4 regions of the Candidatus Caldatribacterium saccharofermentans genome follow, and region 3 is predicted to be linked to each of the others. Evidence: riboswitches for the same ligand, from Rfam matches in the RefSeq annotation. Region 3 holds a riboswitch; each other region holds the start of a gene.

What was found. Region 3 has a riboswitch for cobalamin ahead of ACPT9Q_RS06610 (sirohydrochlorin cobaltochelatase). Riboswitches for the same ligand answer to the same signal wherever they lie in the genome.
Region 1: it holds a riboswitch for cobalamin, as region 3 does, so the genes downstream of both, ACPT9Q_RS05870 (helical backbone metal receptor) here and ACPT9Q_RS06610 (sirohydrochlorin cobaltochelatase) in region 3, are expected to answer to the same signal.
Region 2: it holds a riboswitch for cobalamin, as region 3 does, so the genes downstream of both, ACPT9Q_RS07355 (ECF transporter S component) here and ACPT9Q_RS06610 (sirohydrochlorin cobaltochelatase) in region 3, are expected to answer to the same signal.
Region 4: it holds a riboswitch for cobalamin, as region 3 does, so the genes downstream of both, ACPT9Q_RS00875 (hypothetical protein) here and ACPT9Q_RS06610 (sirohydrochlorin cobaltochelatase) in region 3, are expected to answer to the same signal.

What each region holds. Positions count from the first base shown of each region.
Region 1 covers NZ_CP187957.1:1,154,601-1,156,786, forward strand. The annotation lists tRNA gene ACPT9Q_RS05860 (tRNA-Val) at 26-100, opposite strand; gene ACPT9Q_RS05865 (hypothetical protein) at 123-548, opposite strand; cobalamin riboswitch at 603-779, shown strand; gene ACPT9Q_RS05870 (helical backbone metal receptor) at 891-1,799, shown strand; gene ACPT9Q_RS05875 (hypothetical protein) at 1,753-2,070, opposite strand; gene ACPT9Q_RS05880 (iron chelate uptake ABC transporter family permease subunit) at 2,113-2,186, shown strand, end outside.
Region 2 covers NZ_CP187957.1:1,450,924-1,453,109, reverse strand. The annotation lists gene ACPT9Q_RS07375 (hypothetical protein) at 1-77, opposite strand, end outside; gene ACPT9Q_RS07370 (hypothetical protein) at 171-398, opposite strand; partial or broken gene ACPT9Q_RS07365 (hypothetical protein) at 503-622, opposite strand; gene ACPT9Q_RS07360 (hypothetical protein) at 798-1,097, shown strand; cobalamin riboswitch at 1,056-1,233, shown strand; gene ACPT9Q_RS07355 (ECF transporter S component) at 1,292-1,783, shown strand; gene ACPT9Q_RS07350 (AIR synthase related protein) at 1,780-2,186, shown strand, end outside.
Region 3 covers NZ_CP187957.1:1,303,536-1,305,721, reverse strand. The annotation lists gene ACPT9Q_RS06620 (DUF2179 domain-containing protein) at 1-493, shown strand, start outside; gene ACPT9Q_RS06625 (alpha/beta hydrolase) at 1-23, shown strand, start outside; gene ACPT9Q_RS06615 (YjbQ family protein) at 513-908, opposite strand; cobalamin riboswitch at 968-1,136, shown strand; gene ACPT9Q_RS06610 (sirohydrochlorin cobaltochelatase) at 1,181-1,975, shown strand; gene ACPT9Q_RS06605 (precorrin-8X methylmutase) at 1,956-2,186, shown strand, end outside.
Region 4 covers NZ_CP187957.1:157,717-159,902, reverse strand. The annotation lists gene ACPT9Q_RS00875 (hypothetical protein) at 1-848, opposite strand, end outside; cobalamin riboswitch at 928-1,100, opposite strand; gene ACPT9Q_RS00870 (Fur family transcriptional regulator) at 1,174-1,617, shown strand; gene ACPT9Q_RS00865 (FeoA domain-containing protein) at 1,639-1,878, shown strand; gene ACPT9Q_RS00860 (FeoB small GTPase domain-containing protein) at 1,884-2,186, shown strand, end outside.

The DNA.
Region 1 (2,186 bases), 150 kb from region 3:
AGGTGGCTGGAAGCCTTGAAAAATCTGGTGGGCGAAAGAGGATTCGAACCTCTGACCCCTTGCTTGTAAGGCAAGTGCTCTCCCCCTGAGCTATTCGCCCACCATTTTTCATTATACCACACTCAGACGCTGCCAAAACCAGCGTGGTACTCAAACCGAAAGCCGTGCCTTTCTGCAGCCTCTGCGAAAGCCTTTCGAATTGCCCCATAGTCAAATCGGTACTCATACTTTGCCCCGAAGAGGTTCGATTGCTCCTCAATGGTGCCGCTTCTTGGGCCGGGAGTGACCCGCGTGACCTCCTTTGTAACGCCAAAGCCCTGGATGTCCTCACCGGAGGCAATTCCCGAACCCCGTTCTTGCAGCATTTCGGAGAAGTGGAGCACTTTGGCACTGTCATCGATGCGGAAGCGGGCAACGTACTCAAGGCGGTCTTTCCGCAAAAACCCCCTTCGTTCGGCAAGAGTCACGGTGAGGGTGAAAACACCTCGCTTTTCCTCGAGTTTCCCCGAGAGGTCCTGAGCAAGTTTTTCGATGTCCTCGCAAAGCATCGCATTGCCTTCTTTCTGGGTGTAGTGTTCATTGTACCACAGAGTGTGGTATACTTACAGTGGTTCGTTTCAGGTGGACGTGGTCCTTAATAGGGAAGCCGGTGGGAATCCGGCGCGGTCCCGCCACTGTGACCGGGGAGCAGGGTGCATGTGCCACTGGGGAAACCCGGGAAGGCGCGCCTTAAGCGATGATCCGGAAGCCAGGAGACCTGCCTGAAGCGCATCCCAACCACTCTTCGCGGAAAGAGGAGGTGGGAAAGTGTCCTGGACTCCGCCCCAGGCATGGAGCATAGCCCTCCCTCTCCCCCTCCTCCTTCGCGAATTCTCAAGGGGGTATGGGCGATGAGGCGAAGAGTTCTCCTTCTTGCTGTTTTTTGCTCTCTCTTCCTGCTCTCTTCGGCTTTTGGGCTTGAGGTCACCGACGATACTGGGCGAACGATCACTTTGTCTTCCCCTGCAGCGCGGGTCATTTCCCTCACCCCGGCGAACACCGAGATCGTCTTTGCCCTGGGGGCGGAGGGAAGCCTTGTGGGGGTCACGACGTACTGCGATTACCCTGAGGAGGCGAAGAAAAAGGAGAAAATCGGGAGCATCACCGAAGTTGACCTTGAGGCAATCGTTCGCCTTGACCCGGACCTTGTGCTTGCCGGGTCCCTGACGCCTCCTGAGGTCATTGAGCGGCTGACCAAACTCGGGTACCCGGTGTTCGTCCTTGACCCAAAGTCTATTCCCCAGGTCATCGAAAGCATCCGGAAGGTTGCTCTCCTCCTTGGGAAGGAAAAGGAAGGAGAGGCCCTGGCTCAAGCCATGGAGAGGAACGTCCAGGAAGTTCAGGCCAGGGTTTCCGGTCTTTCTGAGGAGGAAAAACCCCGGGTGTTCCACGTCATCTGGCACAACCCTCTCTGGACGGCGGGGAAGGACACCTTCATCCATGAGTTCATCACCCTCGCTGGAGGGAAAAACGTAGTAGAGGACCTCTCGGGGTACGTGACCCTCGACCTTGAAGAGCTCCTCCGCCGGAATCCCGATATCATCACCGTGGTGAGCGCCCACGGGGAAAACCTCCCCTACAACTTCATCGTCTCCGATACACGGCTCAAAGTCCTCCAGGCGGTACAGCAAGGCCGGGTATTCGTGGTCGACAGCGACATCGTCTCCCGTCCTGGTCCCCGGATAACCCAGGCTCTGCGCATCTTTGCCTCCATTATCCATCCGGAGATTTTTGGACCGTACCAGTCTTCGAAGGAGTGATCTCGTCTTCCTCAAGAAGCTGCCATTCGGCGTATCCTTCCTTGCGCAAGGGAAGCCGCGCTCCGGTGAGGACCACCCGCTGTTTTGTCGGATGCGTTGTGACGGTTATGTAGGCCCGGACGAGATTCGCGATGGTGGCTTCTTGAAAGGTCAGGGTAGTGCCATCCTGGAGGACGATGGTGGTGCGGAGGTGTTTGTGGCCTTCAGGAATCTCCAGGACAATGGCTTGAATGTCCTCGTTCCGGAAAACCAGGGATTGCCCGCTGGGCATACTCTTCTCCTCCCTTCTCTTTTGGGAGTATAATCATGAGCCATGAAGCGGCGGAAGAGGTTCCGAAAACCTTTTCTTCTTTTTGGCTTTATTGCCCTTTGCGGGGTGAGTTTGTT
Region 2 (2,186 bases), 150 kb from region 3:
TGCCTTTGGGTTCTCAGGAAGTAGTGCCTGATTGAGCACCTGTTGAACTTCAAAACTCGGAGATATCTGCGGTCCACCCCTTTCCTCCCCCAGCCCATGGGACGATGGGAGAGTCGAGCTGAGAGGATAGGCTTTTGTGGGCTTCGGCACTGATTCGCAATTCCAGCTCTCTATGGTGCCTGGCATTCTGGATTCCCCCGCGAGTTTCCGGAGAGGTAGATGTAGAGGTTTTCAAGGCCTCTTTGGTCTCTGGAATTCTTACCCCGGGAGAGGGCCTTGAGGAGCAAGGCTTCCACTTCCTCCCAGGAACTCTCTTCAACTGCCTTCCAGAGTTCCTCTTCTGAGCCATCCCGGGGCAGGGCTTCTCGGATGCGTTTCCCAAGGTGGAAGCGGTCCAGGATGAAGGTGGCCTTGGGGATGATCTCCAGTCCTTTCTTGGGGAGGAGGCCCCATCACCACAGAGGAAGATCTCCTGTACCGTGTCGAGGTCATAGTGTTCCTCCAGGTACTCGAGGACCTCGAGGAAGAGCTCTTCGGTGTCCTCATAGCAACCGGCAAAGTAGTGGGGATTCTTGAGCTTGGCTCTCCCTGAGCTTGAGACTTCCTTCCCCTCATGGACGTAGAGAGTTTCCCAAGGATTCTGGACTTCTTCCTCCTCTTTCTTCCCTTCTCTTTGGGGGAAAGGACCAGGGCTTCCAGGAGAGAATCAATCCTTTTCTTCCCAAAACCAACCTGGTCGTCGAGGAGGTACAGGTATTCTCTGATGTCTTCGTGTCCAAAGGAGGTTCTTCCTTGGGGTGACATCCCCAAACAGGGTGAGGATGGTATTCATGGTCTCCCAGAGCCTTTCCTCAAATTCCTGGAAATCCATTCCTTCAGGAAATGGAGAGAAAATTCCAGAACTCTCTGGAACTCTGATACCATGGGACCCTACCTCCAGAGTGCTTCCCATATACCAAGTTGGAACCCCCGATAAATTTCCGCTAACGGGGTTTTTCTCTCCCGTCCTCCTTGTAAGAACCACAAAAAGCGCTATAATACAGGAAAAAGTAGAAAAACTGGTTCCCTTCCGTGGTGCCCCTTTTTGGGGAGAATAGGGAAGTCCGGTGAAAGTCCGGCGCGGACCCGCCGCTGTGATGGGGAGGAAGGAGAGCATAGCCACTGGCGAAAGCTGGGAAGGGTCTCCTTCCGAGGAACCTGAGCCAGAAGACCTGCCACGGAAGCGCCAAAGAGGGTGATGGCAAAGCCCTCAGGCATTGCCTGAGGGCTTTTTTCATTTCAGGAAAGGAGGATGCCGATGGAACGGAAAGCTCTGAGCACTTCTTTCCCCCTTCGCCTGAGCCTTGTGGCTACCCTCGTGGCCTTGAGCGTTGTGGGGTCGTTCGTGAAAATCCCCAGCCCCACCGGAACCGTGGCTTTAGACTCCCTTCCAGGATTTTTCGGTGCCCTGTTTTTGGGATACCCTGAGGGAGCGCTCATCGCCTTTCTGGGGCACATTCTGACTTCCCTGAACGTCGGGTTCCCCCTGGGGGCTTTTGTGCATCTTGTGATTGCCCTGGAGATGGCAGGCATTGCCCTGGCCTTTCGTTTTGCCTTCCTGCGGTGGAAGTACCCTGGGGCCGTCCTTGTGGGCACCGTTCTCAACGGCGTCTTTGCCCCGCTGAGCGTCGTCCCCCTTTTCGGGTGGGGGTTCTTCTTCGGTATCCTGCTCTCCCTCCTTGTAGGATCCTTTGTCAACGTCTTCCTTGCCGCCCTTCTTCACCGGGCGTTGGCACGGCGATGAACCGGGATTGCCTTGTGGTGAACACTGGCAAAGAGGAACTCCTCGTGGCCTGTGACGCCCTTGGTGGGATAGGACCAAAACCGGGGGACAGTCTCTCTGTCCCCCTCGAAGTATCCGCTCAGTTCACCGCCCGGGTTGCCCTGGCAGAAATCCTTGCGGCGGGAGGAGAGCCTCTGGCGCTTTCTGTAACCCTGAGTATGGAACCCTATCCCTGGATTGAAGAAGTGCAAAGGGGAATCTCCCGGGAACTCCGCACCATCGGCAAAGAGGATCTCCCCTGCGTCTTCTCTACAGAGAAGAACGTCCCTACCTCAGCCACCGGCCTTGGGATAACCGTTCTTGGCCGAAGAACCCCAAAAAGGGAGGAACCGCTCCTCGAGGGAACCCTGTATGCTCTGGGCGT
Region 3 (2,186 bases):
TTTTGTCTTCGCTTCCCGGGTAGGCGATGTGAGCCTGGGAACCCTGCGCATCATCCTCACCGCCCGCGGGAAGAGGAGCCTTGCCCCGCTCCTTGGGTTCTTCGAGGTCCTCATCTGGATTGTAGTGGTGAGCCAGCTCATCACCCATGCAAGGACGCCTTTTGCCTTCCTGGGGTACGCCGCAGGATTTGCCCTGGGGAACTTCCTGGGTATCTACATTGAAGAGTGGTTCGCCATAGGGTACGTCATCGTGCGAGTGATCCTGCAGCAGGACGGAGAGCGGCTCTTTTCTGCCCTAAAGCGCGAAGGATTCGGCGTCACGGTTTTCAACGGACAGGGCACCCGGGGACCGGTGAAACTCATTTTCACCGTGGTCCGGCGAAGGGACCTCCGGAAAGTCCTCAGCATCATTCGCGCCGTCAGTCCTTCGGCCTTCTTCTCGGTGGAGGACATCCGGGCAGCCCACGCCGGGGTCTTTCCCAAAGACCAGTGAGGCGGGGGAACGAGGTGACTCAGTTCCCCCAGCGAGCAGAAGAAGGAATGACGAGGACGTACACCGAACGCTTCTTTGGACCATTGAACTCGTAGAAGTAGATCCGCTGGTCCTCCCCAAGAAGGAGCCTGCCCCGGTGGGCGATGAGGACCTCGGTAGGAGCCACAAAGGCCGCACCGGTTTCCGGCTTTTCAAACTCTTCTCTCTCCAGGACCTTCTTCAAGAGGTCATTGAGCGGCGGCTCTGAGGTCCTGGGTTTTCCGGCCTGGATGTTGACCGCCGCATCGCCGTGAGGGACGTAGACGAAGACTCCAGCTTCCTCGACCTGGGCTTCCGCCACAATCCGGGCCACCTGATCCGTGATGTCGATGACTTCTTCTTTCGCCGTGGTCTCAAGCGTTATCGTCTGGAGCATGCGCCATCCCTCCTCTGGCTACTTTGTGGTTTATTGTACCACGCCCATGGTATAATACGGAAAAAGGGTCCTTCCTGGGTGTTCGGGAAGCCGGTGCGAATCCGGCACGGTCCCGCCACTGTGAGAAGGGACGAAAGGCCCACGATGCCACCGGGGAAAGTCCGGGAAGGCGGGTCGAGTAGGCTTGGACCTTCGAGTCAGGAGACCGGCCCGGGAAGCGGTGCTCGTTCTCTGCGGAGGACAGAGAACGGAGCTTTTCTTTTTTGAGGACGATGAGGACCGCCATACTCTTTGCGGCTTTTGGCACAACGCAACCGGAGCCCCTGGAGGACTTTGAGGGCTTCCTGAAGCGGGCACAGGAAGTCCTGAGAGGCGTCGGGGTTTTCTCGTCTTTTGTTTCCCCCACGGTGCAAAGACACCACGGGATGGAAGGTCTCCTCACCACCTTCGGACAGATCCACGACGCAGGGTACACCCGTGTGGTCGTCCAGCCGCTTCTCATTGTCCCTGGAGCGGTGTACACTGCAGTCCTGAACTTCTGCGCTGCTCTCACAACCCTCAGGGATATCCGGGGAAACCCCCTCTTTGCGGAAATGCTCTTCGGACGAGCGCTCCTTGGAACACCAGAGGACCAAAAAGCGGTGGTCGCTGCCTTCACCCCCCTTGTGGCCCCGCACCTCAAAGACCGGGGTACAGCCATCGTCTTTGTAGGGCACGGAAGCAGAGAGGGCGAAAGTGCCTACAGGGAATTCGACAGGCTCGTAACCCGGGCTTTCGGCCCCCAAAGCGGTGTGGTGGTGCTTGAGGGAAGCCCGAACCTTGCAGAGCTCCTCCCAAGGCTCAGAAAGATCGCACAGAGGGTCATCCTCTGGCCCCTCATGTTCTTTACTGGACACCACTTCAAAAAAGATATCGCCGAAGGCCGTGGTTCCTTAAGAGAAAGACTCAGAGAGGAAGGGTTCACGGTGGAAGTTCTCCCCCGGGGACTCCTTCAGGAGGAAACTTTCGTGAGGATGCTCTGGGAGAGAGTGGAGGAACTCCTCACCCATGCGGGGACAGGACATTGAGCGGCTGAGCCTCAGGATGATCCGGAGCATCCTTCCATCCTACGCCCTGCCTGAAGCGTACACCTTCCTCTTTGAGCGGATTGTCCATGCCACGGCCGACTTCTCGCTCCTTCCACTTCTTGTGCTCAAAGAGGGGTTTATTGAGTGTTTCTTCGAGAGCCTGACCCCGGGGTACACCATTTTCTGTGATGTAGCGATGGTGCAAAGCGGT
Region 4 (2,186 bases), 1.1 Mb from region 3:
AGCTTCTTTCCTTGAGCCAGCGCCGGGTCGATAGCTCGGGGAAGAGCAAGGTCAACGAGCACTTGAGGAAGGGCTGCTTCGTCAAGGTCTTCAGGGGCAAAGAGATGACGAGCTGAGCCTGAAGTGCACACCGCTGCGTGGGATTGGGCGAGGACTTCTTTGAGCACGCTTTTCTCTGCAATCGCCACGAAGGGCTTTTCCTGGGGAATGTGGTGGAGGTGCCGCGAAAAGACGAAGATTGTTCCTGCTTTTCGGGAGAGGAGTGTCCCGGCGACGGAGCGCCCCAGGGTCCCCCAGCCGAGAATACAGACGCTTTTCCCCTCAAGGGAGCCCAGAAGTTCTTCAAGTACCTCGGCGACAAGGGAACCGAAAGACCTCAACGCCTGTTCTCTACGGAGGGATCTCCGGACTTTTTTCCCCACTCGCAGGGCGTCCTGAAAGAGGGCGTTCAGGAGTTTGTTGGTGTGGCCGTTCCGGTGAGCCTTCTCCCAGGCTCGCTTCAGCTGCCCCAGGATATGCACCTCACCACGGAGGGCCGACTCAAGGCCTGCGGCAATTCGAAAGAGACGCCGAACAGCATCGGCGTTCTCAAGGTAAAACACACAGGTTCTGTAAGGGCCAGGGAGGGGGAAAAGGCGCTGAAGGAGGTCCTCTCTCCGGAAGGATTCTTCTTCTACTGTACCGTACACCTCAAGTCGCTGGCAGGTCTCAAGGAGGACAAAGGCAGAACACCCGGTTTCTCTGAGGATTCCCAGAAATTCCCTCTCCGGAAGGGCCAGGTAGCGCTCCCGAAGGACAAGGGGGAGGCGCTCATCGACCCCGGTGGCAAAAAGGAGCGCTTTTTTCACTTTTCCCTCTCTCCGAGGTACTCGCTACCCCGAGAGGGAACATCCATACCTTTCCACTCCTTCCTCGTCGAGCGCGAGTACAGAGTTCTCTGTGCAGGCAGGTCTCCTGACTGAGGTTCATCGTCCTCTCCGCCTTCCCGGTTGCCCAGTGGCATAGAGGAGGGGACTCCCCATCACAGTGGCGCGACCGTGTGGGAATTGCACCCACTTCCCTTTTCAGCCCCAAGGGGCACCTGCACGGGAAAAATTATACCAGAGTAGAGTCCGGCAGGCGAGTCCTTGACATTGTCTGTTATAATGGAAAATGATAATATTTTTCATTGAGGTGAAGGACTTGCCGGAGAGCTGGAAAGATGTTTTCCATCGCTTCAACAAGAAAGCGACACCCTCGCGCCGGGCCATTCTTGAGGTGTTTGAGGAAAAAGGGCAGCACCTCTCTGCCGAGGATGTGTACGAGCATCTGAGGGCAAAGAAAAAGAAAGTCGGCATAGCAACGGTGTACCGGAATCTTGACCTTCTCCTGCGCATGGGGATTCTCCGAAAAGTCAACTTTGGCGATGGCAGGGAACACTACGAGATTTGCCGTACGGCACAGTTCCACCACCACCTGATCTGCACCCAGTGCGGTCAGGTTGTGGACTGTGAGGGGATGACCCAGGAAGAGGAGCAGTTCTTGCAGCGTCTGCGAAAGGAGTTCGAGCAGAAACAGGGATTTGTCGTTCACTCCTATCACATCTATTTCTACGGTTTGTGTCCGCGTTGCCGGTGACATCCGAGGGGGGCTGAGACTGTGGAAGACATCCGTTCTCTGGTGGAGATGGAAACCGGTGGAAAAGGAGAAATTGTCCGGATTGATGGTGGGGAAGGGATGGTGAGGAGGTTATGGGTTCTCGGAGTCGTGCCCGGGAAGAGAATCGAAAAGGTCAGCTCCATTATCGGCAAGGGACCGGTTGTCATTCGTCTGGGGCAGCAGGAGATCGCCCTGGGCAGAGGCATAGCCCAGAGGATTCTCGTGCGGGTAGAACACTAAGGCGAATCGTCCTTGCGGGAAACCCCAATGTCGGGAAAAGCGTTATTTTCACCCAGATAAGCGGTGTCTACGCTTTTTCCTCAAATTATCCGGGGACAACAGTGGACTTTTTGCGGAGTTACGTGGAACACGGAGGAGAATTGTACGAAATCATCGATGCTCCGGGCACGTATTCCCTTGAAGGGATAGCTGAGGCCGAGCGTATTGCCGCTCGTCTTGTGGAAGAAGCGGACATTGTCGTCAACGTGGTGGATGCGGGAAACCTGGAACGCAATCTCTACCTCACCTTTGAACTTGCGGAAAGGCAG